One region of the Affinirhizobium helianthi genome, then DNA from elsewhere that is predicted to be linked to it. Evidence: riboswitches for the same ligand, from Rfam matches in the RefSeq annotation. Region 1 holds a riboswitch; the other holds the start of a gene.
The links. Region 1 has a riboswitch for S-adenosylmethionine ahead of ACFSE1_RS07420 (O-succinylhomoserine sulfhydrylase). Riboswitches for the same ligand answer to the same signal wherever they lie in the genome.
Positions count from the first base shown of each region.

Region 2: it holds a riboswitch for S-adenosylmethionine, as region 1 does, so the genes downstream of both, metA (homoserine O-acetyltransferase MetA) here and ACFSE1_RS07420 (O-succinylhomoserine sulfhydrylase) in region 1, are expected to answer to the same signal.

Region 1 is NZ_JBHUEQ010000013.1:25,804-40,438, reverse strand. It holds gene ACFSE1_RS07435 (acyltransferase family protein) at 1-1,828, shown strand, start outside; tRNA gene ACFSE1_RS07430 (tRNA-Gly) at 2,040-2,113, opposite strand; gene ACFSE1_RS07425 (2'-deoxycytidine 5'-triphosphate deaminase) at 2,179-3,273, opposite strand; SAM riboswitch at 3,347-3,425, shown strand; gene ACFSE1_RS07420 (O-succinylhomoserine sulfhydrylase) at 3,471-4,655, shown strand; gene apaG (Co2+/Mg2+ efflux protein ApaG) at 4,782-5,174, shown strand; partial or broken gene ACFSE1_RS07410 (thiazole synthase) at 5,761-5,914, opposite strand; gene ACFSE1_RS07405 (Hsp33 family molecular chaperone) at 5,933-6,922, opposite strand; gene argF (ornithine carbamoyltransferase) at 7,283-8,200, opposite strand; gene ACFSE1_RS07395 (aspartate aminotransferase family protein) at 8,275-9,471, opposite strand; gene ACFSE1_RS07390 (GcrA family cell cycle regulator) at 9,818-10,441, shown strand; gene phoB (phosphate regulon transcriptional regulator PhoB) at 10,672-11,355, opposite strand; gene phoU (phosphate signaling complex protein PhoU) at 11,384-12,094, opposite strand; gene pstB (phosphate ABC transporter ATP-binding protein PstB) at 12,148-12,963, opposite strand; gene pstA (phosphate ABC transporter permease PstA) at 12,980-14,299, opposite strand; gene pstC (phosphate ABC transporter permease subunit PstC) at 14,296-14,635, opposite strand, start outside.
Region 2 is NZ_JBHUEQ010000023.1:90,615-105,249, forward strand. It holds gene ACFSE1_RS12580 (ABC-F family ATP-binding cassette domain-containing protein) at 43-1,860, opposite strand; gene ACFSE1_RS12585 (thiamine diphosphokinase) at 1,866-2,519, opposite strand; SAM riboswitch at 2,944-3,022, shown strand; gene metA (homoserine O-acetyltransferase MetA) at 3,062-3,982, shown strand; gene ACFSE1_RS12595 (aldose epimerase family protein) at 4,061-5,080, shown strand; gene ACFSE1_RS12600 (aminotransferase) at 5,096-6,265, shown strand; gene ACFSE1_RS12605 (exopolysaccharide biosynthesis protein) at 6,266-6,934, opposite strand; gene ACFSE1_RS12610 (DUF2076 domain-containing protein) at 7,087-7,671, opposite strand; gene ACFSE1_RS12615 (Bax inhibitor-1/YccA family protein) at 7,706-8,416, opposite strand; gene ACFSE1_RS12620 (anti-sigma factor family protein) at 8,448-9,218, opposite strand; gene ACFSE1_RS12625 (sigma-70 family RNA polymerase sigma factor) at 9,205-9,753, opposite strand; gene ACFSE1_RS12630 (citrate/2-methylcitrate synthase) at 9,809-11,002, opposite strand; gene ACFSE1_RS12635 (citrate synthase/methylcitrate synthase) at 11,085-12,203, shown strand; gene nadC (carboxylating nicotinate-nucleotide diphosphorylase) at 12,439-13,296, opposite strand; gene ACFSE1_RS12645 (L-aspartate oxidase) at 13,315-14,635, opposite strand, start outside.

The DNA of each region.
Region 1 (14,635 bases):
TCTCTATCATTTCGGCGCGACATGGTTGCCAGGCGGCTTTACGGGTGTTGACGTCTTCTTTGTGATCTCCGGATACATCATCACATTCCACGCGTTAAACCGCCTCGAAAAAGGCACCTTCACAATTTCCGACTTCTACCGTCGTCGTATCAAGCGAATCGCGCCGCCTCTGATCCTGATGATCTCTTCGGTTCTAGCGTTTGGGTGGCTATTTTTGATGCCATCCGAATACGCTGAACTGGCTAAAAGCGCAGCCTACGCCGCGCTGGGTTTTGGAAATCTCTATTTCTATCACAACACCGAATATTTTGATCAGGCTGCCGAAACGCAACCCCTCCTCCATACTTGGTCTCTTGGGGTGGAGGAGCAATTCTATTTCGTCTGGCCGCTTATCTTGCTCGTGGGGTTAAGGCTGGTTGCAAATAAGAGCGTACTTCGGATGACGCTGGCCGCAGCAGTCATGCTGGGCTTCATCTATGCCGTATGGCAGACAAGCGACAATTCGAAGGCCGCTTTCTATCTCCCTCATCCACGCGCATGGGAAATTGGTCTGGGAGCATTGATTGCCTTCATGCCCAAGATCTCATCGGCAAAAATTGGGGAGACGCTTTCCGCAATGGGCCTCATCCTGATCGGATGGAGCGCCTTTACAATAAGTCAGCAAGACCTCTTTCCCGGACTCAATGCCAGCTATGCCTGCCTCGGAGCAGCGCTCGTAATCTGGCCAAAGGCCAACGCATCAACCTGCTCGAAGCTACTTTCACTTTCTTTCCTGCAAAATATCGGTCTGATTTCCTACGGCCTTTATCTTTGGCACTGGCCGCTGCTAGTGTTTTACCGCACCCTCACATTGGATCAATCGCCCGATGTTTTGGAGACTTTGGCGCTGTTGCTTGCATGCATGGCCATAAGTATCTTGAGCTATCGTTACGTTGAACGTCCAATAATCGAATCTAAGCGGACGATTGCTCGATACTTAACCGCCTGCGCTTGCACCGCGGCGGCGGCGGGTGTCGCCATCCATCATTGGCAAGGCGTCCCTGCTCGTTTGCCAGAGGATGTCATTGCCTATGCCGCCGGTGCAAACGACTATAGCTCACGCCGACCCACCTGCCATAGAACGGATGCATTCAATCCACCCCTTGAGCAGTCCTGTCGTTACGGGGATCAAGCGGCAACGCCCGAATTTGCTATTTGGGGTGACAGCCATGGCGTAGAGCTTGGTGAAGCAATAGGCGCACATCTGGCAAAGCAGGGACGGTCCATCCTAGGCGTGACCTACTCGTCATGCCCACCGGCCCTCAATTTTAAAGCTCCACTACAAAAGGGCTGCGAGGCCTTCACTGAGAAGGCAGTTGAGTATCTCGTCAACAAACACAACATCAAGACCGTTTTTCTGGCTGCTTACTACGAGTTTTACATGAACTCGCCGGGTGAACGCGACTTGTTGGCGGGGCTAACACAGACAGTAGCAGCCCTCGCAGCAGCAGGAAAGAATGTCGTACTCATTGCGTCTAATCCAGAGATCCCGGGGGTAAGCATACCCCAAGCTGCCGCCAGACTCGCGATGGTTGGTCAAGTCGATACTCTTGCTGTCACGTTGGAGGAGCATTACAGATACAGTGCAGTTGCTCACCATCAACTCAGCACTCTGGCCGCAAGACATGATCATGTCAGCGTTTTTGATCCAGCTGACACCCTTTGCCATGAGAGGCGATGCAGGCTGGTTGTCGAGGGTAAGCCGCTTCTATTCGATGACAACCACCTTAGCCGGACAGGAGCTGCCATGGTTGCGGCTGCGATGGTAAAATACTGGGAACGTCGCTAATCCTCCACAAGGCGGGCAGTAGCCCATGCGACAAACCCCGTACCGCGAGGAGCAGTTGCTGGCCAGATAATGCCACGCCATTAAGCGCGATCTGGCGAACAGGCGGCATGTACAGCCATCGGCTTTTCCGGTTGCCGATCCGTTACGGAACCATGCCTGTTGGTGTTAGCAGCCCGCTCGAGCGTGATGAAGGATTGAGACTACGAGTGGCTGGAGCGGGTGAAGGGAATCGAACCCTCGTATTCAGCTTGGGAAGCTGCTGCTCTACCATTGAGCTACACCCGCATGACAGGGCCTGAGAATTAGCATCAGGACCATTGGCATTTCAAGCAAAAACCGAGCGGGCTGGTTTACCCGCGGAAATGCTTCGAGAGCTTGAGGCCCTGCGCCTGATAGTTGGAACCGAGGCTTGAACCGTAGAGGCCTTGCGGGCGTTCCTGCATGTGCTCATAGACCAGACGGCCGACAATCTGCCCATGTTCGAGAATGAACGGCACCTCATGGCTGCGGACCTCAAGGACTGCACGGCTGCCAGTACCGCCTGCTGCGGCATGGCCGAAGCCCGGATCGAAGAAGCCCGCATAATGCACGCGAAACTCCCCGACCAGCGGGTCATAGGGGGTCATTTCCGCCGCATAGAGCGGCGGTACGTGAACCGCCTCGCGCGACACGAGAATGTAGAACTCATCCGGATCGAGGATCAAGTCGTCACGGCCACGGCTGTAGAGCGGCTCCCAGAAATCCAGCACATCATGCTGCGCCTTGCGATCCACATCGATCACCGAAGTATGGTGCTTGCCGCGATAGCCGATCAGGCCATCCGGCCCTGCCCCCTTGAGATCGATCGAGAGCGCGATACCGCCGCCGGAAACATTCGGCATTTCGCTCGCCACCAGCGTCTCTTCATGGTGGAGGGCAAGAACTTCCGCTTCGCTGAGCAGCGCATGGCCGACACGGAACCGGATCTGCGACAGGCGTGAACCGCGGCGCACGATGACCGGGAAGGTGCGCGGCGAGATTTCCAGATAGAGGGGCCCCGAATAGCCAGCCGGGATCTTGTCGAACTCCTGGGCGTAGTCGACCATCACGCGGGTAAAGATGTCCAGGCGCCCCGTCGAACTCTTCGGATTGGTCGAGGCGGAAAGCTCGGCTGGAAGATCCAGGCTTTCCATCAGCGGCACGATGTAGACACAGCCCGTTTCAAGCACCGCGCCCTGTTCAAGATCGATCTCGTGAAGGGTAAGCCGCTCCAGCTTGTCGGCAACCGTGTGATTGCGGCCCGGCATGAAGCTGGCGCGAACGCGCAGCGCCTTGGAGCCGAGCCTCAGATCGAGGCTGGCCGGCTGGATCTGGTCGGCATCCAGTTGAGCCTCGCTCTTCAGCTTGCCCGCCTCAAAAAGTGCGCCGATCGCGCGATCCGCCAAAATGCCAGCTTTACGTTCCATTGAACCTATTCCTTAATCGGGGGACAAAAGCAAAAGCGGGGAATTGACGCAAGCTCTCTATCGGCGTATGCGAGACTTATCCCGTGGTGATTTGGCCGGTCGGCTTGCAGCCACGTTAAACAAGTGGCTAAAAGGACCGGGTGCAAAACCGGTCCGTCTGCGACCGGTTTTTTTTGTTTGTGGAATGGGACACGCATATGAGCAAGACCTGGCGCCCGGCAACCAAGCTCGTTCACGAAGGCACGCTGCGTTCGCCTTTCGGTGAGACATCCGAAGCAATCTTTCTCACACAGGGCTTCGTTTACGAAAACTCGGCATCCGCAGAGGCCCGCTTCAAGGGCGAGACCGACGGCTTCATCTACGCGCGCTATGGCAGCCCCACCAACGACATGTTCGAAAAGCGCATGATTGCGCTGGAAGGGGCTGAAGACGCCCGCGCTACCGCATCCGGCATGGCCGCCGTTTCCGCTGCCATTCTTTGCCAGGTCAAGGCAGGCGACCATATTGTTGCAGCCCGCGCCCTGTTCGGCTCCTGCCGCTACATCGTGGAAACGCTTGCCCCCAAATATGGCGTGGAATGCACGCTGGTGGACGGTCGCGACCTGAAAAACTGGGAAGCCGCCATTCGTCCCAACACCAAGGTCATGTTCCTGGAAAGCCCGACCAATCCGACGCTGGAAGTGGTGGATATTGCCGGCGTGGCAAAGCTTGCCAACCAGATCGGCGCCAAGCTGGTGGTCGACAATGTTTTCGCAACACCGCTTTTCCAGAAGCCGCTGGAACTGGGCGCGCATGTCGTCGTCTATTCCGCGACCAAGCACATCGACGGCCAGGGGCGCTGCCTCGGCGGCATCGTTCTGTCCAGCAAGGACTGGATCAATGAGAACCTGCACGATTACTTCCGCCACACCGGGCCGGCCATGTCTCCCTTCAATGCCTGGACGCTTCTGAAGGGTCTGGAAACACTGCCGCTGCGCGTGAAGCAGCAGACGCAGACTGCGGCGCGCCTTGCCGACTTCCTGGCCGATCAGGGCAAGGTGGCCAAGGTCATCTATCCGGGACGCAAGGACCATCCGCAGGCCGATATCATCGCCAAGCAGATGACCGGCGGCTCAACGCTGGTCTGCTTCGAGCTGAAGGGCGGCAAGGATGCAGCCTTCGCGCTTCAGGATGCGCTGGAGGTGGTGAAGATTTCCAACAATCTGGGCGACGCCAAGAGCCTGATCACGCATCCAGCGACAACCACACACAAGAACCTGACCGACGAAGCGCGGGCAGAGCTTGGCATTTCCGCTGGCACCTTGCGCATTTCCTGCGGTATCGAGGACACGGACGATCTGATCGACGATCTGGCGCAGGCGCTGTCGAAGGTCGCCAACTGACATGTTTACCTTGACGGTTAGGATTAACCGTCAAATTTAGGGGGTTCACGGCTTCTGGAGCGGGCGCATTTCTTGACCTTGCGCCCGACCTGTACGATATCCCTTCTACGCAATGAGGTATGGCACATGTACCGTGCACGGACGAAGGATATCGAAGTCGAGGTGGAGCCCTATTATCTGGAGGATCAGTCCGATCCAGATGAGAACCGCTACGTCTGGGGCTACAAGGTTGTTATTGCCAATCACTCCTCTCACACTGTGAGATTGATGCACCGCTACTGGCACATCACGGATCAAAACGGTGTTGTCGATGAGGTGGAAGGCCCCGGTGTGGTGGGTGAGCAGCCGCGGCTGGAGCCGGGCGATACCTATGAATATTCATCCGGCTGCCCGCTCGACACGCCATCCGGCATGATGTTCGGCCATTACCAGATGCAAACCGATGACGGGCAAACCTTCATCGTCGATATTCCGGCCTTCTCGCTGGATTCCCCCGGCCTTCTGCGCACGCTGAACTGAAGCTCTGAGACTTCGGAGTTCATGCTGTTTCGCGAGCTTATCGCTTTTCAAAAAACCGGCGGCATGCGCCAATAGTCACGCGGTTCAGTGAACCCGTGGCATAGAGACTGTCAGGCCGGGGCGCTGAAAGCTGCCTCGTATGGGTAGTTATAAGTGACACCTTTCAGCGCCCCGTTCAGCGGTTTTTGCACGCGACTCCGGTCTCTCTGCCTGGAATGATGGGGAAGCCCTTTGACCGCCGCCTGACCGAAACCGGCCGGACTACAGACGGCGAAGCCTGACCCTCACCACTCCCCATGTGTGCCGCACAGGCACGCCCGGCGCGCTCCTTCGGAGATGAAGAGGCAGGCTGACGTCCGACGCCTGACCGCTTCCTCCGTTGTCGCCAGAGGGAGACCATTTTCCGCGCACCCGGACATGAGGGTTTTGCGTCTTGCCCCTCACACCCGCGCCGGCCCCGCATCGCCAGCACGCCTGCTGGTGTAACCGTTGCGGAACGGCCAAATTCAAACACAGGTTTTGGGGCTGGCGTATGGAAAAATGCTAAGTGGTTGATGGGGTTGGGCGGCTCTCAGCAGCTATACACCTACCCGAACACTGCTTTGCCGATGACGGGCGTGGAGGGAACCGCCATCTCGCGCGGCTCCAGCAGGCCTGCGGAAAAGCCGAGCCCGCCCGTCTCACCATGGCCAACGCAAAAGCCTTGGCCATTGTGAGGCGGGATTATCGGCACCGGAGACCGGCATCAGGCAGTGTGGTCAGTTCGGTTTGAATTCCGAAGCATCGTAGCGATAGGTGGTGGAGCAGAACTCGCAGGTGACGGAGATTTCGCCGTTCTCGAGGCTCTCCTCAATCTCCTCTGCCGAGAAGCCACCCAGCACGCCCTTGATCTTGTCGCGCGAGCAACTGCAACGATCCATGACGATCTGCGGCTCATAGACCCGCACGCCCCGCTCATGGAACAGGCGATAGAGCAGCCGTTCAATGCCCACCTGCGGATCGGTCAATTCGTCCGTATCCACCGTTTCCACCAGCATGCTGGCTTCGGCCCAGGCGTCATCCTCGACGAAATCCGCATCGCGCTCATCGCCATCGCCGCCGTGGATATCCGGCTGGCGCATCCGCTCCGGCGCTTCCGGCAGGAACTGCGCCAGAACACCACCGGCACGCCAGGCATGGCGGGCCTTGCCATCGGCATCGCGATCGAACAATTCCGCGACACCCAGCCGAACCTTGGTGGGGATCTGCTCTGACTGGCGGAAATAGACACCGGCAATTTCTTCCAGAGACGAGCCATCGAGCGGCACGATGCCCTGATAGGGCTGCATGCCATGGCCCTGATCGATGGTGAAGGCCAGAACGCCGTGGCCCATAAGCTCGGTCGGCGAAACCTTGCCTGCCTTCACCGCAGCATCCAGCGCCGCTTCATCGAAGCGGGCATAGGCGCGCATGTTCTGCGGGCTGGTGAAATCCGCCACCAGGAGATCGACCGGGCCATCGCCCTTGGTCTGCACGGTAAAGCGGCCTTCAAACTTCAAGGACGTGCCGATGAGCGCGGTCAGGACAATGGCCTCGGCCAGCAGACGCGCAACGGGCGCAGGATAATCGTGACGTCCCAGAATCTGGTTCAGAAGCGGGCCCATCTGCACCGCACGGCCGCGCACATCCAGACCTTCCACCTGGAAGGGGACAACGCGATCATCGCCTGCAAGTTGAAGTTCACTGAGATCGACGGTGGCTTCTGCCATGACTTGACTCCTTCGCGCCGGAGCTTTCCATTTCGCACATATGGCGCCTCAGCGGAACCGCTTACTGCATAATTCCTTAAATCGAACCCGATTTTAAGGCAAAAATTATGCAGCAAATTTAAAGCGTTACAGCGTCCTTTGTGCGCCATATAGGACGCAGGGCGCTGTAAGTATGGAAACAGGCCGACGATTTTTGTGTTGGATCGCGCCCCGGAAAACGGAGGCAGCATTTGAAGACCGACACATGGGAATGCCGCCTGCCGAAATCAAGGCAGACGGCAAAGTGCCGACGATCCGGTTCTGCTTTGGCCAGAGGCATTTCCCGACGGAAAACCGGAGACCGCTTTTTCTGGAAAGGCTCTAGATCGCGCCGAAGCACCAGGCCAGAACAGACTTCTGCGCATGCAGGCGGTTTTCCGCCTCATCGAAGACCACAGACTGCGGGCCATCGATAACCTCATCGGTGACTTCCTCACCGCGATGGGCGGGCAGGCAGTGCATGAACAGGGCATCCTTATTGGCCTTTGCCATCAGCTGCTCATTCACCTGGAATGGCTGGAAGATGTTATGGCCACGGGCCTTATGCTCCTGGTTCATCGAGACCCAGGTATCGGTGACGACCATATCCGCACCTTCAACGGCACGCTCCGCATCATGGCACAGCATGATATCGCCGCCATTGTTGCGTGCCCAGTTCAGGTACTTGTCCAGCGGCTCGGAGCCCAGCGGCACGGCCATATTCATGCGATAGCCGAAGCGCGCAGCACCTTCGACGAAAGAATGCAGCACATTGTTGCCATCGCCCGTCCAGGCAAATGTCTTGCCAGCAACCGGGCCGCGATGTTCTTCATAGGTCAGAAGATCCGCCATGATCTGACAGGGATGGGTCTCATCCGTCAGGCCATTGATGACCGGAACCGTTGCATGCTCTGCCAATTCCAGCAGGCGCGTGTGGTCCGTGGTGCGGATCATGATGGCATCGACATAGCGCGACAGAACGCGGGCCGTATCGCCAATGGTTTCAGCGCGGCCAAGCTGCATTTCCGTGCCGGAGAGAAACAGCGTTTCGCCGCCCAGCTGGCGCATGCCCACATCGAAGGAGACGCGGGTGCGCGTGGACGGCTTTTCAAAGATCATGGCCAGCATCTTGCCCGCCAGCGGCTTATCCGCGGTGCCAGCCTTGGTGGCCTGCTTGCGGGTGCGTGCATCATCCAGAATGGTGCGCAACTCACCGGCGGAGACGGCAGAGAAATCGAGAAAATGCTTCGGAGATGCCATGATACAATCCATTGAGCCCCGATGGGCTATTGAGGCGCCGTCCGGCGGCCCGTTTCGCTCAAAACCTGCCGGCTTCAGGCCGACTTCTTCAACTGCTCGTTATGTAGCTTTTCCGCTGCGCGCTCAATGCGGGCAATGCCTTCGCGCGCCTCTTCCGCAGTGACCACCAGCGGCGGAAGCAGACGGATGACGTTATCACCCGCGGGAACGCCCAGAATATGCTCCTCGCGCATGGCCGTGACCAGCTCACCCGCCGGGACGCGCGCCTTGATGCCGAGCATCAGCCCTTCGCCGCGAATATCCTCGATCACATGCGGGAAGCGATCCTTCAAGGCTGCGAGACCCTGGCGGAACACCAGCGCGACATCGCGCACATGCTCCAGGAAACCATCGCCCAGAACGACATCCAGAACGGCATTGCCAACAGCCATGGCCAGCGGATTGCCGCCATAGGTGGTGCCATGCACGCCGGGCTTCATGCCGGATGCCGCCTCTGCTGTGGCAAGGCAGGCACCGAAGGGGAAGCCGCCGCCGATACCCTTGGCAACCGCCATGATATCTGGCGCAACACCCGACCATTCATGCGCAAAGAACTTGCCAGTGCGGCCAACGCCCGTCTGCACCTCATCGAACATCAGAAGCAGGCCGTGGCTATCGCAAAGCGCACGCAGTTCTTTCAGCAATTCCTTCGGCACGACGCGGATACCGCCCTCACCCTGGATCGGCTCGATCAGGATGGCGGCCGTGTTTTCGGTAATGGCAGCCTTCAACGCATCCAGATCGCCGAACGGCACCTGATCGAAACCCTGCGCCTTGGGGCCGAAGCCTTCCAGATACTTCTCCTGACCGCCAGCAGCGATGGTCGCAATCGTGCGGCCATGGAAGGCACCTTCGAAGGTGATGATATGGAACTTCTCAGGATGCCCCTTGGAATAGTGGTAGCGCCGCGCAGTCTTGATGGCGCATTCCAGCGCCTCCGCACCGGAATTGGTGAAGAACACCTTATCCGCGAAAGTGGCATCCACCAGACGGCGCGCCAGGCGCTCCTGATCCGGGATCTCGTAAAGGTTGGAAAGATGCCAGACCTTATCTGCCTGATCCTTCAACGCACCGACGAGATGCGGATGCGCATGACCGCACGAGGTGACGGCCACGCCAGCGCCGAAATCGAGATATCGCTCGCCAGATTCCGTCACGAGCCAGACGCCCTCACCGCGCACAAAACGCAGCGGAGCCCTTGCAAACGTGTCGAAAAGCGCGGCTTCAGCCATGGCGACATCACTCCTTGGGCAGTTGTCTCAAACGGTGTGCGGCATGCGCCGCGTAAAATTAAAATGCCGCCCCAGTGGACGGCGTGGGCACTATCGGCATTTCATCCGCGCGTGTCAACAAATCGCTGGGAATTAAGGGCATTTCAGCATAGGTGCGCAGACGTGACTCACGGTTGAATCGCTGTGGCAAAAATGACTCTGTTGTCAAGCAAGTTGGGGAAAACCCGGAAATCGATTCGCTGCGATTCCGCCGACTCTTGCCACCGAGTCCACCGCCTATTAGGTTAATCATCAATTACTAGACTGCATGCGGCGGAACTAGTCACCGAAAGTATAGATGTAGTACATGCGACGAATTATATTTGTCGCAACGGTGAGTGATTCTGTCTTTTATGCGTGCTCAAGGCGGAGAGACTGCATGAACTGGACAGACGAACGTGTCGAGAAGTTAAAGAGGCTATGGGCCGAGGGCCTGAGCGCCAGCCAGATTGCGGCGCAACTGGGCGGTGTAAGCCGCAACGCTGTGATCGGCAAGGTCCATCGCTTGAACCTGCCGGGCCGCGTGAAAGCAGGCGGCACTGCAACCCCGACACGCGCACCGAAGCGCCCTGCGGCCCCGCAGCAGCGCCCGGCAAGCTTTGCTGCCCGCCCGGCCTCCCAGGCGCCGTTGCGCCAGCCACGCCCAGCCGATATCGCGGCCATGCAGGACGAGATCGAGGCGTCCGCATCGGAACCGAGAATTCTGGAAACGGTTGGAAATTCGGTTGTGCCTATGGCCCGCCGCCTGACCCTGACGGAACTGACCGAGCGCACCTGCAAGTGGCCGGTTGGCGACCCGCTGAAGGACGATTTCCACTTCTGCGGCGCGGAAGCTTGCGACGGTTCGCCTTACTGCAAGTATCACGCCCGTATGGCCTATCAGCCGGTGAATGAGCGTCGCAGAGCCGCCAACGCTGTCGCTCGCGGCTGATACAAGCCGAAAGACATGAAATTAAAAAAGCGGGACATGTGCCCGCTTTTTTTGTGCCTGCCATAACGCTGCCAAAGAAATACCCGGCATCTTTAAAGCGTGTCGCGATCTTTCGGATCCGCTCCCCACGCTTTAAGTTTTTGTTTCACCGCATGTTGTTAGCGCAAAACCGCTGCACGCTTTTGCGCAACATGCTCCAGGCACCGGGCTGCTTTGCAGACATTGGAAATTCAAGCTTCCATGGAATAGCCGGCACCGCGCACCGTGCGGATGACATCCTGCATGTTGGAGAAGTTGAGCGCCTTGCGCAGACGGCCGACATGCACATCAACCGTACGCTCATCCACGTAGATATCGTGGCCCCAGACACCATCCAGCAATTGCGAACGGGAGAAAACACGGCCAGGTGACGCCATGAGAAACTCCAGCAGGCGGAACTCTGTCGGACCCAGGCGCACTTCCCGGCTCTTGCGATGCACGCGATGCGTTTCACGATCAAGCTCGATATCGCCGCAGCGCAGCACGCTGGACAGAACCTCAGGCTTTGCCCGCCGCAGCATGGCCTTCACCCGCGCCATAAGCTCCGGTGTCGAAAAGGGCTTCACCACGTAATCGTCGGCGCCAGTCGCAAGGCCACGAACGCGTTCGTTTTCCTCGCCGCGGGCCGTGAGCATGATGATCGGCAGGCGCTCGGTCTCCGGGCGCATGCGCAACCGGCGGCACAGCTCGATGCCGGACACGCCGGGCAGCATCCAATCCAGGATCAGAAGATCCGGAACGCGCTCCTGAAGGCGGATTTCCGCCTCGTCGCCCCGCAGGATGGTTTCAACCTCATAGCCTTCGGCCTCGAGGTTATAACGCAGGAGGACGCTCAGCGCCTCCTCGTCCTCGACAACAGCGATTTTGGGCAGCATGGCTTTTTCGTACTCCGGCCTGACGCGCTTATTCGGTCACAGCGCCAAGCGTGTTGGACGTATCGTCCTTCGGACGTTCGCCCTGCGGCTGCGCACCCGTCGCGATATAATAGATGGTTTCGGCGATATTGGTCGCGTGATCACCAATGCGCTCGATGTTCTTGGCGCAGAACAGGAGGTGCGTGCAGGTGGTGATGTTGCGCGGATCTTCCATCATGTAGGTCAGAAGCTCGCGGAAGAGCGAGGTGTACATGGCGTCGATTTCCTCGTCGCGCTGGCGAATGGCCTCGGCCTTCTGCGCAGAGCGATTGGCAAACACATCCAGCACTTCCTTGAGCTGGACAAGCGCCAGTTCGGACAGATGTTCGAGGCCCCGCGCCAGCTTGCGCGGCACGCCCGTTCCCTGCACCGCCATGACGCGCTTGGCATTGTTCTTGCCAAGATCGCCAACACGCTCGAGATCGGCTGCAATGCGCAGCGTGCCGATGATTTCGCGAAGGTCCGACGCCATGGGCTGACGCTTGGCGATGGTGACAATCGCCTTTTCCTGGATCTCGCGCTCGGCCGTATCCAGGATCACATCATCCGAGATGACCTTCTGCGCCAGGGCGCCATCGGCATTGACCAGCGCGCGCACGGCATCGGCACACATCTGTTCGGCAAGGCCACCCATCTCGGAGATGCGGCGGTTCAGGTATTTCAGCTCTTCATCAAAGGCTGACATGATATGCGATGACATGAATTTTTCCTCGGATCTGGCGTTATCGAAGCGGTCAGGATGCGGTCTCAGGGTCAGCCGAAGCGGCCCATGATGTAATCCTGCGTGCGCTGATCGTCCGGGTTGGTAAACATCTTGTCGGTATCGTTCTCTTCCACCAGCTGGCCCAGATGGAACATGGCCGTGCGCTGCGACACGCGCGCCGCCTGCTGCATGGAGTGTGTGACGATCACGATGGTGTAGTTGGTCCGCAGTTCGTGGATCAGCTCTTCCACCTTGGCTGTCGCAATCGGGTCAAGCGCCGAGCAGGGCTCATCCATCAGGATGACTTCCGGCGAAACGGCGATCGCACGCGCGATGCAGAGGCGCTGCTGCTGGCCGCCGGACAGGCCGGTGCCGGATTCATGCAGGCGATCCTTCACCTCGTTCCAGAGACCTGCTCTTTGCAGGCTGGCTTCCACGATCTGGTCCATATCCGCCTTGTTGCGGGCGAGACCATGAATGCGCGGGCCGTAGGAGATGTTCTCGTAGATCGACTTCGGGAACGGGTTCGGCTTCTGGAACACCATGCCGACGCGGGCGCGAAGTTCAACGACATCGATGGCCGCATCGTAGATATCGTCGGCATCGAGCGTGATGCGGCCGGTCACGCGGCAATTTTCAATCGTATCGTTCATGCGGTTGAGCGTCCGCAGGAAGGTGGACTTGCCGCAGCCGGACGGACCGATGAGGGCCGTGACGGTGTTCTGGCGGACGTTCAGGTTCACATCGAACAGCGCGCGCTTTTCGCCGTAATAAACCGACACGTCCTTGCCGATCATCTTGTAGGAAACGTCATTCATTTTCTGATCCAGCGCCTTTTCTACTGCTGCTTCGGACATCATGTTCATGGATCCGTCTCCTTGACTACCAACGTCTTTCGAAGCGCCGCCGCAAGAGGATTGCGCCGACATTCATGACAATGAGGAACAGGAGCAGGATGATGATCGCTCCCGAGGTGCGCTCGACGAAGGCACGCTCTGCCTCGTTGGCCCACATGTAGATCTGTACCGGCAGGGCCGTGGAGGGGTCCATCGGCGTCGTCGGATAATTGGCAACGAAGGCGACCATGCCGATCAGAAGCAGCGGAGCCGTTTCGCCAAGCGCATGCGCCAGGCCGATGATCGTGCCGGTCAGGATGCCGGGCATTGCCAGCGGCAGGACATGGTGGAAGATGGTCTGCATCTTCGAGGCACCAAGGCCAAGCGCTGCCGAGCGAATGGAGGGCGGCACGGCCTTCAGCGCAGCGCGGGTCGCGATGATGATGGTTGGCAGGGTCATCAGGGTGAGCACGAAGCCGCCGACCAGCGATGCCGAACGCGGCAGCCCCATGAAGTTGATGAACACTGCAAGACCCAGCAGACCGTAAACGATGGAGGGTACGGCTGCGAGGTTGTTGATGTTGACCTCGATCAGATCGGTAAAGCGGTTCTTCGGCGCAAATTCTTCCAGATAGATGGAAGCGGCAACACCGATAGGCAGCGACAGCACCAGAACGATCAGCATCATGTAGAAGGAGCCGATCAGCGCCACGCCGACACCGGCAGCCTCAGGACGGCTGGAAGCACCGTTGAAGAAAATGCCGGTGTTGAAGTGCTTGGCCAAGGCACCGGCTTCCGCCAGCTGCTTCATCCAGCCAACCTGCTGGTCGGATACCTTGCGGTTTTCCTGCGTGACCGACAGATCGATCTGGCCCTTGAAGGCGGAGTCCAGATCGCCCGCCGCCAGCAGCGTCACCGTCTGCGTCGTGCCGATGATGGCCGGATTTGCCACGACCATATCGCGCAATTGAACGCGCACGCCATCGGACAGCATCTGGCTGACTTCACGCAGCTTTGCCCGGTCTGTGGTGGAGATGCCCAGGGCCTTGGCCAGCGCATTGCGGGCCAGGATCGGATAGTTGGCCGTCATCAGCAGCTGCGCATTGGTTTCGCGCTGGTTCTGCGGATCGATGACCTGCTGGGAAAACTCGACCGGCAGCGTGATCATGGTTTGCTGAAAGGCGGTATAGCCCTTTGAAACCACCGACCAAAGCAGCACGAAGAGAAAGATCAGGCCGAAGGAGAGCGCGGCAATGCCATAGGCGCGGAAACGACGTTCTGCGGCATAACGCTTCTTGAGGCCGATATCGCGGCGCGGCGCGCGAACGCCCGTGGCGATGGCCGTGGGTGTAACGACCTGGCTCATTCGTACTGCTCCCGGTATTTGCGCACGATGTAGAGCGCGTAGATGTTGAGGCAAAGCGTGATGACGAACAGGGTAATACCCAGCGCAAAAGCCACCAGCGTTTGTGGAGAGGTAAATTCAAGGTCACCCGTCAACTGGCTGACGATCTTGACCGTCACTGTGGTCATGGGCTCGAACGGATTGAGCTGAATGCGGGCCGCAACACCGGCTGCCAGCACGACAATCATGGTTTCGCCGATGGCACGCGAGGCCGTCATCAGGATGGCGCCGACAATACCCGGCAGGGCCGCAGGCAGAACCACCCGCTTGATGGTTTCAGACCGTGTGGCACCGAGA
Region 2 (14,635 bases), on a different contig from region 1:
AAGTTAACTCCAACAATTACTTATGGATGTAGAAGAGATGTGTCAGCCCTCAAGTTGCTCGCGCAGCATTTCCAGTTCCAGCCATTCCTCTTCCATGGCCGTCAGCTTGGCGCGGAGGGCTTCCAGCTCGGCGGCAATCCGGTTGAAGGCGGCGGCATCCTTGGTGAAGAGGTTCGGATCGGCCATTTTCGCCTCGCGGGCGGCAATGTCCTTCTCGATCTTCTCCATCTCCTTTGGCAGGTTCTCCAGCGCGAATTTCTGCTTGTAGGACAGTTTTGCCTGGCTCTTGGGCTGTGCCGGGGCGGAGGCGGTTTCGGCTTTCGCCTTCTCGCGCTCTGCCTTCTTCTTTTCCTCCAGCGCACCGCGGCGCTGCGCCATCATATCGGTATAGCCACCGGCATATTCGATCCAGCGGCCATCCGGCGCATCCGGGTTCGCCGGCGCAATCGTTGAGGTCACCGTGCGGTCGAGGAAGTCGCGGTCGTGGCTGACGAGAATGACGGTGCCGTTATAGCCCGCCACAATTTCCTGCAACAGGTCCAGCGTCTCGATGTCGAGATCGTTGGTCGGTTCGTCGAGGATCAGAAGGTTGGAGGGCCGGGCCATGATCCGTGCGAGGATCAGGCGGGCGCGCTCGCCACCGGAAAGGTTGCGGATTGGCGTGCGCATCTGCTCCGGCTGGAACAGGAAGTCCTTCATATAGCCTGCCACGTGGCGCTGCTCGCCATTCACCAGCAGGTTTTCGCCGCGACCGTCGGTCAGGTAATGGCTCAGCGTGTCGTCGGGGTTCAGGTCTTCGCGCTTTTGATCGAGTGTTGCGATTTCAAGATTGGTGCCAAGCTTGATGGTGCCGGAATCGGGCTCCAACTGCCCGGTCAGCATTTTCAGAAGCGTCGTCTTGCCCGCACCGTTCGGCCCCACGAGGCCGATGCAATCGCCGCGATGAACGCGCAGCGAAAACGGCGCGACGATCTGGCGTTCGCCATAGCTCTTGGTAATGGCTTCCGCCTCGATCACCAGCTTGCCGCTTTCGCGGCCTTCGCTCACCGATGCCTGAATCGTGCCCTGCGGGCCGCGATGGCCGCGATATTCGGCGCGCAGATTCTGCAATTCGCCGAGGCGGCGCATATTGCGCTTGCGGCGGGCGGAGACACCATAGCGCAGCCAGTGTTCTTCACGCTCGATCTGGCGGCCCAGCTTGTGCTGCTCGATCTCTTCGGCTTCCAGCACGTCGTCGCGCCAGGCTTCGAAATGGGCAAAGCCCTTGTCCATGCGGCGGGAAAGCCCGCGATCCAGCCACACCACGGCGGTGGAAACCTTTTCCAGGAAGCGCCGGTCGTGGGAGATCAGCACCAGCGCGCTGCGGCTCTTCTGCAACTCGCCTTCCAGCCATTCGATGGTCGGCAGGTCCAGATGGTTGGTCGGCTCGTCCAGCATCAGGATGTCTGGCTCAGGCGCCATCACACGCGCCAAGGCGGCGCGGCGCGCTTCACCGCCGGAAAGCCGGTTCGGATCTTCCTGTCCCGTCAGGCCGAGATGGTTCAACAGATAGGTCACGCGGTAGGGGTCGTCGCCCGGTCCAAGGCCCGCTTCGCAATAGGCCTGTACCGTGGTGAAGCCGTTGAAATCCGGGGCCTGTTCCAGATAGCGGATGGTGGAGGAGGGATGACGGAACACCTCGCCCGATTGCGCCTCGACCAGACCCGCCGCAATCTTCATCAGCGTGGACTTGCCCGAGCCGTTGCGCCCGACCAGGCAGATGCGGTCACCCGGTTCCACCTGCAGGTTTGCGCCGTCGAGCAGCGGTGTTCCCCCGAAGCTGAGGCGAATATCGTCGAGCTTGAGAATAGGAGGTGCCATGGGAATCAAGCTCCGCTGCGGTCGTAAGGGCGAGCCAGGAGAAGCGCGCGGCCTTTCGACAGGGTTACGGAGATCACGCCTTCCGCCACGTTGGAAATGGTGCGCGAAGAGCCGAAGGTCAATTTGAAGTTCTTCAGCGGATAGCGGGCGTTGCGGATGGTCAGCCCTTCCAGCGCCGTGAACCCGAGCACGGAAAACAGCGCACCTTTCGGCAGGTCCAGCTCCATGCCGCCATCGTCGCAAAGCGGAAAGGCCTCCTCTTCGCCGGAGGTCAGCATCACCTCGAAATTGTCTTCCGCGAGGCTGAGCGCCGAAAGATAATGTTGCAGCACATGGTCCGACCGCTCGCCGCCCAGAGCACCCACCAGGATCAGACGTTCCGCCCCGCGTGAAATGGCTTCCGCAATGGCAATCTCGCCATCGGTTGCCGCCTTGGAGACGGGGTAGGCGCGGCGCTCCACCTTGGGATAGGCCGCCTTCAGCGCATCGTCGCTGGAATCGAAATCACCCACCCATAGTTCCGGTGTCAGACCGAGCGGCTGCGCATGGCGAATGCCGCTATCGGCGGCAATCACGCGGCTGCCGCTGGTGACGGCACGAAGTCTATCGGTGACGGTAATGTTTCCGCCAAGCAGAATGGAAAAGGTCGGTGTGCTCATGCGCCAGCCCATAGCCTATTCGGGCAGGTGAAGCAAAGCGCTTCCGCGCGCGGTTCACTTGGTTTTGTCGGTGTTTCCAGCGATGATCTCTGGCTAGTGATGCATACGCAATAATGCTAGGCCGTAGCTCTTCAGAGTTCTCGTGGTGCGGATAAAGTTTTGGAGAATGTTTTATGGGGTATTGTCAAGCTCGACTCGACGCGTCACACATTATGTATCCCGTGAGGGATTGGGTTCGCCGAGAGGAAGAGATGGGTTGGATGCCTTTTCTCTTCTTCTCGACTGTCCGCATTGGCTACGCTAACCTAAACAGTTTGGACCTGTTTAGTCATCGGTTGTGGAGGCCGACGAGTCAGCAAATCGCGTCTGATCTCAGAAAAGCAAAAGCACAGAATTGACGCAAGCTCTCTATCGGCGTATGCGAGACTTATCCCGTGGTGATTTGGCCGGTCGGCTTGCAGCCACGTTAAACAAGTGGCTAAAAAGACCGGGTATGAAACCGGTCCGTTGTGACCGGTTTTTTTGTTTGTCGAGTTCGAACCATGCCGATCAAGATTCCAGATACCTTGCCTGCTTTTGAAGCCCTGGTCAGCGAGGGCGTGCGGGTCATGACCGAGACGGTCGCCGTGCGTCAGGATATCCGTCCGCTGCAAATCGGGTTGCTGAACCTGATGCCGAACAAGATCAAGACCGAAGTGCAGATGGCGCGTCTCGTTGGCGCATCGCCGCTGCAGGTGGAGCTTTCGCTGGTGCGTGTCGGCGGGCACAAGGCCAAGAACACATCGGAAGAACATCTTCTGTCCTTCTACAATACCTGGGAAGAAGTGAAGCACCGCAAGTTCGATGGCTTCATCATCACGGGCGCGCCGGTGGAACTGCTTGCCTTCGAGGAAGTCACCTATTGGGACGAGATGCAGCAGATCTTCGACTGGACGGCTACCAATGTGCATTCAACGCTGAATGTGTGCTGGGGGGCCATGGCTGCCATCTATCACTTCCACAAGGTGCCGAAGCATGAGTTGAAGGAGAAGGCGTTTGGGGTCTATCGCCATCGCAATCTCTGCCCGTCTTCCATTTATCTCAACGGCTTTTCGGATGATTTCCAGGTTCCGGTGTCGCGCTGGACCGAGGTTCGCCGCGCCGATATCGAAAAGGTGCCTGGCCTCGAAATCCTGATGGAATCGGATGAGATGGGCGTGTGCCTGGTGCATGAGAAAAAGTGCAACCGCCTCTATATGTTCAATCACGTGGAGTATGATTCCACCTCGCTGGCGGATGAATATTTCCGCGATGTGAATGCAGGCGTGCCGATCAAGATGCCGCACAACTACTTCCCGCATAATGATGTGGCGCTGACGCCGCAGAACCGCTGGCGCAGCCATGCGCATCTGTTCTTCGGCAACTGGATCAACGAGATCTACCAGACCACGCATTACGATCTGGACAAGATCGGCACTGTTTGAGCCGCTTTTGCGCATTGCAGTGCATTCGAAAATGGCGCAGTTTGCCGCCCGGTTTCATAGGCATGACAGGATACAGGCATGACGACGCAAGGTGAGATTTTCGGCACCACTCCGAAGGGCGAAACAGTCTATCGAGTCAGCATTTCCGGTGGCGGGCTGACTGCGCATGTCATCACCTGGGGCGCCGTTATTCAGGATCTGCGTCTTGAAGGCCACGAAGAGCCGCTGGTTCTGGGCTTCCAGAACTTTGAGGATTATCCGAAATATTCCTCCTATTTCGGCGCAACTCCGGGCCGTGTTGCCAACCGTATCGGCAAGGGTCAGTTCACGCTGGATGGCAAGAACTATCAGGTGGACCTGAACCAGGACGGCAATACGCATCTGCATGGCGGAAGCGATGGCCTTGGCAAAACGAACTGGACGATCATCGCCCATTCGAACAACAAGGTGATCCTTCAGGTCACCGATACGGATGGTCGCGGCGGCTATCCCGGCAATTGCACGGTGACGGCCACCTATGAGCTGAAGGATGACGGCGTTTTGAACGTTGTTTATGAGAGCGTGACAGACCAGCCGACGCTCGCCAATATCTGCCAGCACACCTATTTCAACCTGGATGGCCGCGACGATATTCTGGGCCACGACATCATGATCGCGGCCGATCATTATCTGGAACTGGACGAGCATCAGGTGCCGACGGGCAAGCAGATTGCCGTTGAAGGCACGCCGATGGATCTGCGCCAGCTTGGCCCCATCCGTCGCGATGATGGCAAGGGCCATCAGGTGGAATTCGATCACAATTACTGCCTGTCGAACGAGCGCACCGAAAAGCGTTCCGTTGCCCTTGTGCGCAGCGTCAACTCCGGCGTGTCGCTGGAGGTTCGCACCACTGAGCCCGGCGTCCAGCTCTATGCGGGCTTCAAGTTGAAGCCGACGGTGCCGGGCCTTTCCGGCAAGCTCTATGGGCCTTATGCGGGTCTTTGCCTGGAAACGCAGATCTGGCCGGATGCCATCAATCATCCGGGCTTCCCGAATGCGGTGCTGCGTCCGGGTGAGGTTCTTCGGCAGGAAACGGATTACGTGTTCAGCAAAAGCTGAGCACGGAGGCTGGCGATGGCTGGTTTCAATCCGCTGATCGAAAGCATCTCGCCTCCGCCCGTGCCATCCGTTCAGGCATGGGCGCGCAGCTATGATGGTGCCAAGGGGCCGCTCATCGATCTTTCCCAGGCGGTTCCCGGTTATCCAGCGCATCCGCACATGCTGGAACTATTGGGAAAGGCTGCTTCCTCGCGCGCATCCACCGGCTATGGCCCGATTGAAGGGGAGGCGGTCTTGCGAGCCGCCTATGCCGTACATTCGGCGGGCGTCTACCATGCGGCCCTGACGGCGGAAAATGTCCACATCACCTCGGGCTGCAATCAGGCTTTCATCTGTGCGGTCATGGCGGTGGCCGGTGCCGGCGATGCGGTCCTGATGACCAATCCCTATTACTTTAACCACCAGACCACTCTTGCCATGCTTGGCATTGGCACAAAGCTTGTGGCCTGTTCGGCAGAACGCGGTTTCCTGCCAAGGGTTCCGGATATCGCAGACGCCATCACTCCTGAGGTCAAGGCATTGGCCCTCGTTTCGCCCAACAACCCTACAGGTGCGGTCTATCCACCTGCGTTGTTGGACGAGATTGCAGACCTCTGCCAGAGCCGCGGCATCTGGCTTATCCTGGATGAGACCTATCGCGACTTTCTACCCGATGCTGAAGCGCAGCCGCATTCACTGTTTTCCCGGCCTGACTGGCAGGATCACATCGTCTCGCTCTACAGCTTCTCCAAGAGCTTTTGCATTCCGGGGCATCGGCTGGGTGCCATCACGGCAGGTCCTCAATTTGTGCGCCAGGTCGCCAAGATCATGGATAACCTGCAAATCTGCGCACCACGGGCAGCGCAGACTGCTGTGGCAGAGGCCATTCCACGTCTCAAATCCTGGCGCGAGGAAAACAGGCAGGAAATCATGCGGCGGGCGGATGCGCTGCGGGCCGTCGTGGCTGGGCTTGCGGGCTGGCAGCTGGATGCGATAGGTGCCTATTTCGCCTTCATTCGCCATCCCCATGAGGGGAAATCCTCCGCAGAGGTGGCACAGGCACTGGCGAAAAATGCGGGTGTTTCGTGCATTCCGGGCAGCTATTTCGGCGAGGGGCAGGAGGCCTATCTGCGTTTCGCCTTCGCCAATGCAGATGTCGAAGGCATCCGTGCGCTGGGTGCGCGTCTTTCATCCTTCTCCTTGTGATCACGTGAAGATCGAGGCGGCAAAGAACAGGATCGCCTTGAAGATGGCGTAGATCACGCCTGCCACCAGGAAGAGGGAGACGATGCCTAAGCCTATGCCGAGCATGACCCACAGCCCATCCTTTTCCAGAATGCCGAAGGCCATGATGCAGAGGGCCACTGCCGGCAGCATGTTGCCGAGCGGGATGGGCAGGGCCAGAATAATCGACAGGATCAGGCAGAAAATGCCGATCGCCTTTTCCATGCCGGGCGAGGCGAGGGCGGAAAGCCGGGGCTTCAGCATTCTTTCCGCCTTGGCAATCCATGGTTCGATCTTGCCAACCATTCCGGCAAAGTCAGAGCGCAGCATTGAGCGTTTCGCAATGAGTTGCGGCAGCCACGGCTTTTTGCCAAGCGCCATCTGAAGGCTGAGGAAGACCAGTGGAATGCCCAGAATGGCAGAGGTTCCCGGCGGCGTGGGAATGGTATTCGGCATGGCAAAGATGAAGAGCAGCGCACCGAAGGCGCGGTCCTTCATGGCAAGCAGAAGATCGCTCACGGCAATGCGTTCTTGCGTCACATCGTCCGCCAGCGCTCTCAAGATGTGAGAAAAGCTCTGCGGCCGTTCCTCTTCCGGTGCCTTGCGATCGTCTGGTTCCGAGAAGGAGGGTAACGGTTCTGGAAGGGCCATGAAACTCTCAGGTAGCCGGGAAGGCTTGTTGATCACGTGCGGATTCTGCCACGCAAAGGTGGCCATTTCGTTGCGATTTTATGAGGTCTTGATGAAGAAAAGGCGCTCGAAGCGTGTTCGAGCGCCCTTTCGCGGTTGATGATCATCAAGGATCAGAACTGCATGTCTTCTTCAAAGCCTGCATCGTCTTCGGCGGGCTGTTCTTCTGCCGGCGTTTCTGCGGCCTGCGCCTCATCGCCACCTAGCATGCCAGCTATGGCATTGCCCAGCAGCACGCCACCGGCCACGCCCATGGCCGTCTGCGCGGCACCTGCCAGAAAGCCGCCGCCACGGGCGGGCTGGGGCTGGCCAAAGCCCTGTGCCGTCTGCTGCCCACCCCACGGATTGCGTGGGCCGGACTGCGGGCCGTTGGGCATCATGCCCTGGGGGGCTTGCGTCTGCGGCACGGGCCGGGCCGGCTGCGATGCGCTGCCGAACAGGCTGGAGAAGAAGCCGCCGCCAGATGCCGGGCGGGAGGAGAGCTGGTATTCCAGTTCCTCGATCCGCCGCTGCGCGTCGTTCAGCGCCTGCTCCTGCACAACGATCGTCTGCGCCATGTAATAGGGTGCTCCCGGCTGGCTGGCGATGCGATCACGAATGAAGGCATCCGCTTCCATATCGCGCGGTCCCGACTGGCTCTCCACATGGGAGAGCTTGCCGAAAAGCCCCTCGATCGCCTGGCGGTCGTTGTAGTCCATCGATGATTTCCTCCTTGGGGTTCGGTTGGACTGATTACTCTTCGCGCTGGCCGGTCAGGCTCAGCAGAAGCTGGAAGATGTTGACGAAGTTGAGGTACAGCGACAGCGCACCGAAGACGGCGAGCTTCTGCTGGCTCTCCTGGTCGAAGTTCTCGGCATACTGTTCCTTGATGTTCTGGGTGTCCCAGGCGGTCAGGCCGACAAAGACGATGATGCCGATGACCGATACGGCGAACTGCAGGGCGCTGGAGCCGAGGAAGATGTTGACGATCGAGGCGATCATCACGCCGATCAGGCCCATGATCAGGAAGGAGCCGAATTTGGCGAGGTCACGCTTCGTCACGTAGCCGTAGAGGCTGGTTGCGCCGAACATGGTGGCGGCAATGAAGAAGGTGCGCGCAATGCTGGCACCCGTGAAGACGAGGAACACGGAAGCAAGCGAAAGACCCATCACGGCGCAGAAGGCCCAGAAGGTCATTTGCGCGGTGGAGGCGGACATCGTCTGGATCTTGAACGAGAAGAAGAAGACGAAGGCCAGCGGTGCCAGCATCACCACCCACTTCAGCGGGCTGGAGAAGATCGGCACGTAAAGGGCGGGCGTCGTGCCAACGATGAAGGCAACGATGCCGGTAATGACAAGGCCAAGGCCCATATAGTTGTAAACGCGCAGCATGTGCTGGCGCAGTCCCTCATCGAATGCGGCCTGGGACTGGACTGCCGAGTTGTATCCGAAACGCGGATTCATGGCGTACTCCTGTTGGGGTTAATGCGGTGTTTCAGTAAAGGGAACGGGCAAGGCGCTCTGCCTCTTGCCGAAGGCGCGGGGCATCTTGCCGCTCCGAAACGAGTGCGTAGGCAACTTCGCCGATCTGCCAGTAGGAGGCTTCCACACCGTCCTCGCGGGCCTGTGCCACCTGCTGTACGGCAAAAAAGCCGGGCCGCACGGCGAAGAGCGAAAGCTTCGTCTGGCTTTCATCCATCAGCGACATTTCCACGCTTGGCCCGAAGGCCGAGGGGAAGATCTGCACATCGCTGACCTTCCATTCCTTTGGAATCTGCGGAACGACAATCGCCGTTGCCGAGCGGATTTCCGCCGGGTCGAATGTGGAGGAGCCCTGCGAGGTCATGCTTTCGCGCAGTGCAGCGGTGCTGTGCGCGCGAATGGCCTCTTCCACAAAGGCAGGTGCTGGCGTGGAGGCTTCCACGGGCGAGACCGTCAGCGGGCCGAAATGGTTGCTCAGCATCCAGCCTGCCGCAACCAGCGCCACGGTGGCGGCCAGCCGTTGCAGGGGACGCAGATAAACGCCGCGTGAAAGAGCGGCCTGAAGGCGGCGTGCCGCCTCGCGCGTATCGGCGCGGCCCTGATGGTGGCTATCGGAAAGCGCCAGGCGCAGCTCGCCCTTGATGGCCAGATCCGCCATCACGCGGGCCGCGATTTCCGGGTTTTCCGAAAGATAGGCTTCCACTTCTATGCGGCGGCTGGCATCCAGCTGATCATCCACATAGGCCTCGATGTCGGAGGTCTGGATTGGGTCAACGGGTGTCATCGCGCCCTCCTTCGATTACTTTCAGATGATTGGTGTCCAGCGGCTTCCGGCCGTTTTCCTCGAACTCCCGCAGCCGCTGGCGTGCACGCGAAATGCGCGACATCAGCGTGCCGACGGGAATGGAAAGCGCCTGTGCCGCCTCCGAGTAGGAAAGTCCTTCAATGGCCACCAGATGCAGCGCATCGCGCTGTTCTTCCGGCAGTGCGAAGAAGGCTTCCCGAAGCTGTTTCAGGCGGATCGATTGATCCGGGTCCGGGTGATGCGCCGTTTCGGCCACATCCGCTGCCGCATTGTGGCGGTTATCGCTGGATTTCTGACGGCGCAGCCGGTCAATATGCGTGTTGTGAACGATGGAGAGCAGCCAGTTGCGCAGGTTGCCGCCGGTGCGGAACGTGCTTTTGCGCTCATAGGCTTTCACCAGCGCATCGTGAACCAGATCTTCCGCATCATCCGCATTGCGAACGAGCGAGCGGGCGTAACGCCGCAGCGTTGCCAGCTGGTTCAGAACATCGAACGGGTTTCTCTTGTCGCTCATGCCTCAATATACGCAGCGGCGATGAAACTTATTCCTTAATCCTCTGCGATTTTTTTCAAACGCCCACATAGCGGGCACGGGGGCGGATCAGCCTGTCATCCTTCATCTGTTCCAGTGCATGCGCAATCCAGCCTGCCATGCGGGCAATGGCAAAAATGGCAAGGGCTGAGCCACGCGGCAGATCGAGGCTTCGCCGCAGGCTGACGAGCGCCACATCGCAGGTGGGCATCTGGCCAGCCGTCTCCAGCATCACCCGCAAAAGCTCATCCCGATGCTGGTCCGGCGGCAGGTAGGGCAGGAGTCCACAGGCTCTCGGATCGCCCTCCGGGTAAAGAGGATGGTGGAAACCAGGAATGGTTTCGCCCCGGCGCAGGCGCTCTTCCACCACGCGTTCGGCATTGCCATCGCGCTCCACCTCATCGAACAGCCGTTCCACCAGGCTCGTCATACCACCGTGCATTGGGCCACTCAGAGCTGATAAGCCCGCATTCAGGCAAGCCCCCAGCGATGCCCCGGTCGATGCCACGACCCGCACGGCAAAGGCCGATGCGTTCAGCTCATGGTCTGCCTGAAGCACCAGCGCCCGGCGGATGAGATCGGTGCCGTTTTCATCCAGGCCCCAATGTCTGGCGAGAGAGAGGTGAACCGGATGGTCTTCCGGCTGCCGCGAAAGACAGGCGGCAGCAAGGCAGCGCAGCAGCGCCGCAGCGCTTGGCCAAAGGCGCCGGGGATCGCGCTTCCAGGCCGTCATGCGTCCCGCCTCCACCAGTGGCAGAAGTGCCTGACAGCGCTCGGTCAAAGGCAGGTCTTGCGTAGACTGAAGCAGCGGCAGGGGCCAGTGTGACGTCGCCGCCTTCTCGTCGCGAAAGGGATCGGTCTCGCCGCAATCCCACAACAGGCGGGCTACGTCTTCCAGTGTCTGCGTCTCGGCAAGATTGAGAACATCGAGGCCCCTGTAGCAAAGTTTGCCCTCTGAAATGTCCGTGATGGCGGAGTCCAGAACCGGCAGGCCCCAATCCAGTGTGGTGGCGGCGACTTCCTTTGGGCGGCGGCCCACCTTCTTTCGCCTTTTCAGCTGTTCAATGTCGTGGGCACTGTAGAGCTTGCGGCGGGGATCGTCCGTCGCGCCGCTGGTGTGGATCATGCCACGGCTCACATAGGCGTAAAGCGTTGCACGGCTGATGCCGAGTTCTGCGGCGGCACGGTCTGCGGTGATGAATTTGTCCGGCGGGGCCATGAGATCCGACATTGATTATATTTATCAAGATTGACGATATATCTATGCTCCAACATCCTCCTGTCAACGCGTTTCATGTTGAAGGAGAAGTGCCATGTCCGTGAAGCCAAACCTGATCAGCCAGCCTGCAAGCCTCGGCCTTGACGATGTTGTGGCCGCAGAAACCATGCTGAGCCATGTGGATGGCCAGGCAGGCGAGCTCATTATTCGCGGGCATCATCTGGGGGAGCTGTCCGATTGGCCTTTCGAACAGGTGCTGGAACTGCTCTGGGCAGGCCAGACGCCGGATGTTCTGACAGCGCAGGACATCGGATCCGCCCTCGGAGAAGCCAGGGTGAAGGCCTTCCGGATCATGCAGCCTTTCCTGCCGGGTTTGCGGGGGCTTGCGCCGGTGGAAGCGCTGCGGCTTCTGCTCTCGGCCCTGCCGGATTCAGCGCGGGAGCCGCACCATATTCTGGCCGTGGCTGCCGTTCCCGTCTTCACGGCGGCCATTGCCCGTCAGGCGGCAGGTCTTATCCCCGTTGCGCCCAATGCCACACTTGGCCACGCGGCGGATTTTCTCTCCATGCTGCGCAATGAGGAGCCGCAGGCGGATAAGGTAAAGGCACTCGATACCTATCTCGTCACGGTCTCCGACCACGGCCTCAACGCCTCTACCTTTGCTGCGCGTGTCATCGCGTCCACAAAGGCTGGCCTGTTCTCTTCCGTGATCGGCGGGCTCTGCGCGCTGAAAGGCCCGCTGCATGGCGGCGCACCGGGGCCGGTTCTCGATATGCTGGATGAGATCGCAACGCCCGCTCGCATCGAGCCATGGCTGGAAGATGCCCTTGCCCGTGGCGAGCGCCTGATGGGCTTTGGCCACCGCATCTACCGCGTGCGTGACCCGCGCGCCGATGTGCTGAAAGGTGCCGTCTCCACCCTCAACGACGGCTCAGGCCGCATCGCCTTCGCAAGTAAGGTCGAGACCGCCGCCCTTGCCCTTCTTCAGCAAAAGAAGCCTCTGCGCCCGCTCCAGACCAATGTGGAATTCTACACCGCCCTGCTTCTCGAAGCCGTCGGCTTCCCCCGCGACAGCTTCACCAATGTCTTTGCCGCTGGCCGCATGGCCGGCTGGACCGCCCACGTGCTGGAGCAGGAACAAACCGGCCGCCTCATCCGCCCGCAATCGCGCTATGTGGGGTCGCCTTGTGCAAATCTCTCGGGGAGCCTTTAGGCTCCCGCATCCGCCACGGAATTGATCTGCGTCAAGATGGCCGATGTTGCGGGTGCGGCTTTCAAGCTACTGCTCACACGACCTTAAACAGTGCCGAGTGAAAGATATGCAATCTTCCGACATATGGGATTGGTTTCCCATCGTCTTTTTTCCGCTGAAAATTCTCGTGCTCGGTGTCGGCATGTTCTACGCCATCAAATGGCACCATGATCAGGCGAAGAAAGGGTGAGGGACCTCACCCATTCGCTTCCCAATCCAGCCCAATGTCAAGTGTTGGAGCGCTGTGGGTGATCCAGCCCACGGAGAGCAGATCCACGCCGCTTTCGGCAATGGCGCGGGCGGTTTGCGGCGTAATCCCGCCGGAGGCTTCGGTGAGCGCACGTCCATTCACGATGCTGACGGCTTCGCGCAGCTGGTCCGGTACCATATTGTCGAGAAGCACGGCATCCACGCCCTCATCCATCGCCTCGCGCAACTGGTCGAGCGTGTCCACTTCCACCTCGATCTTCACCATATGGCCTGCCGATGCCTTGGCGCGGCGGATGGCGGTTTGAATGCCGCCTGCAATCGCGATGTGATTGTCCTTGATGAGGATTGCATCATAGAGCGCGAAGCGGTGATTGATGCCGCCGCCCGCCCGCAGGGCATATTTCTCCAGGGCGCGTAGCCCCGGCGTCGTCTTGCGGGTGCAGGCAAGTTTCGCTTGCGTGCCGGAAATCTCATCGACGATGGAACGGGTCACGCTCGCAATGCCAGAGAGATGGCCCATGAAGTTCAGCGCCGTTCGCTCTGCCGTCAAAAGCGCGTGCGAGGGGCCTTCCACAGTGGCGATGATCGTGCCCGGTTCCAGCCGTTCGCCGTCCTGAATATGGCGCGTCATGCGAATGGAAGGGTCGATCAGCTCGAAGGCAAGGGCTGCCACATCCTGTCCCGCAAGGCATCCCGGCTGGCGGGCGCGGAATACAAGCGTCGAGCGATGTGAGAGCGGCACGACGGCGGCGGAGGTAATATCGCCCGCAGCGCCCAGATCCTCGTTCAGTGCAAGCCGGACTGCCGGTTCAATAATCGGTCGGGGCAGAGGGATCAGCGACATATCGAAGGGGCCTCGTCATCATGCGCTGCGGGCAAGCCGGGTTTCACCCAGTTCATCCGCGAATTGAAGAATTTGCTGCATTGTCATGCGGCGGCGTGTGCCTGTCTCGGCCTTGGCCGGAAAATCGGTTCTGGCATGGGCGCCGCGCGATTCCTGTCGCAGCAGCGCGAAACTCGCCATCGCCAGAGCAACCAGAGCCGGGTCCGCGGCGGGCGAATTTTCGTCCGCCAGCGGGCGCACGGCGGCAATAAGGCTCTTCATTGACTCGGCATCGCGCAGAACGCCAAGCGAGCGCGACACGAGCGGCCGGATGCTCGCGGCAGAGGGGCGGGGGCTCGGTCTGGAGCTTCCGAGTGTGGCGCTGCCGGCGAAAGCCAGCCCGCCAATGTCTTCCGCCGCAAGTCGTCCCATCACGCTTGCTTCCAGCAGCGAATTGCTGGCCAGACGATTTGCCCCGTGCAGGCCGGTTGCCGCCACTTCGCCCACGGCCCATAGCCCTTCGACGCTGGTGCGACCACAAAGGTCCGTCGCAACCCCGCCCATATGGTAGTGAACTGCCGGGCGAACCGGGATCGGCTGGCTTTCCGGCTCTATGCCCGCTTCGCGGCACAGTGCGGCAATGCTGGGGAAGCGCGTGCTGAAATGCTGGCCCAGTGCCGGGCGCGCATCGAGAAACACTTTTCGCCCTTGCGCAATTTCGGCGCTGATGGCGCGGGCAACGATATCGCGTGGCGCCAGCTCCTGGCCGGAAACGTCCGCCATGAAGCGATCGCCGAGATCATTGGTGAGATGCGCGCCTTCGCCCCGCACCGCTTCGCTGATGAGCGCCAGCGGCGTGCGATCCGATGCAAGCGCGGTGGGGTGGAACTGCACGAATTCCATGTCTGCGAGAACGGCTCCCGCCCGCGCGGCAAGCGCAATGCCGTGGCCGAAATTGCCCTGCGGATTGGTGGTCGCATCGAACAGGCCGCCCAATCCTCCGGTTGCCAGCAGCACGGCGCGGGCCGCTATCGCATAGGCTTCGCCCGCACGCTCCAGCGCGACACCGGCCACACGGCCATCCCGCAGAACAAGGCGGCGGGCTTGCGTGTCCGAGAGAACGGAAATCGAAGGCGTGGCTGCCACCCGCTCGGTCAGGGCGCGGATGATCGTGGCACCCGAGGCATCGCCCTTGCCATGAACGATCCGGCGGCGGCAATGGGCGGCTTCCAGGCCCAGTTCCAGTGCGCCGTCTGCCTTTCGGTCGAACTGCACACCCTGCGCTTCCAGCCAGCCGATAGCGGCGGGTGCCTGATCCAGAATGGCGCGGGCGGCTTTCTCATCCACCAGCCCGTCGCCT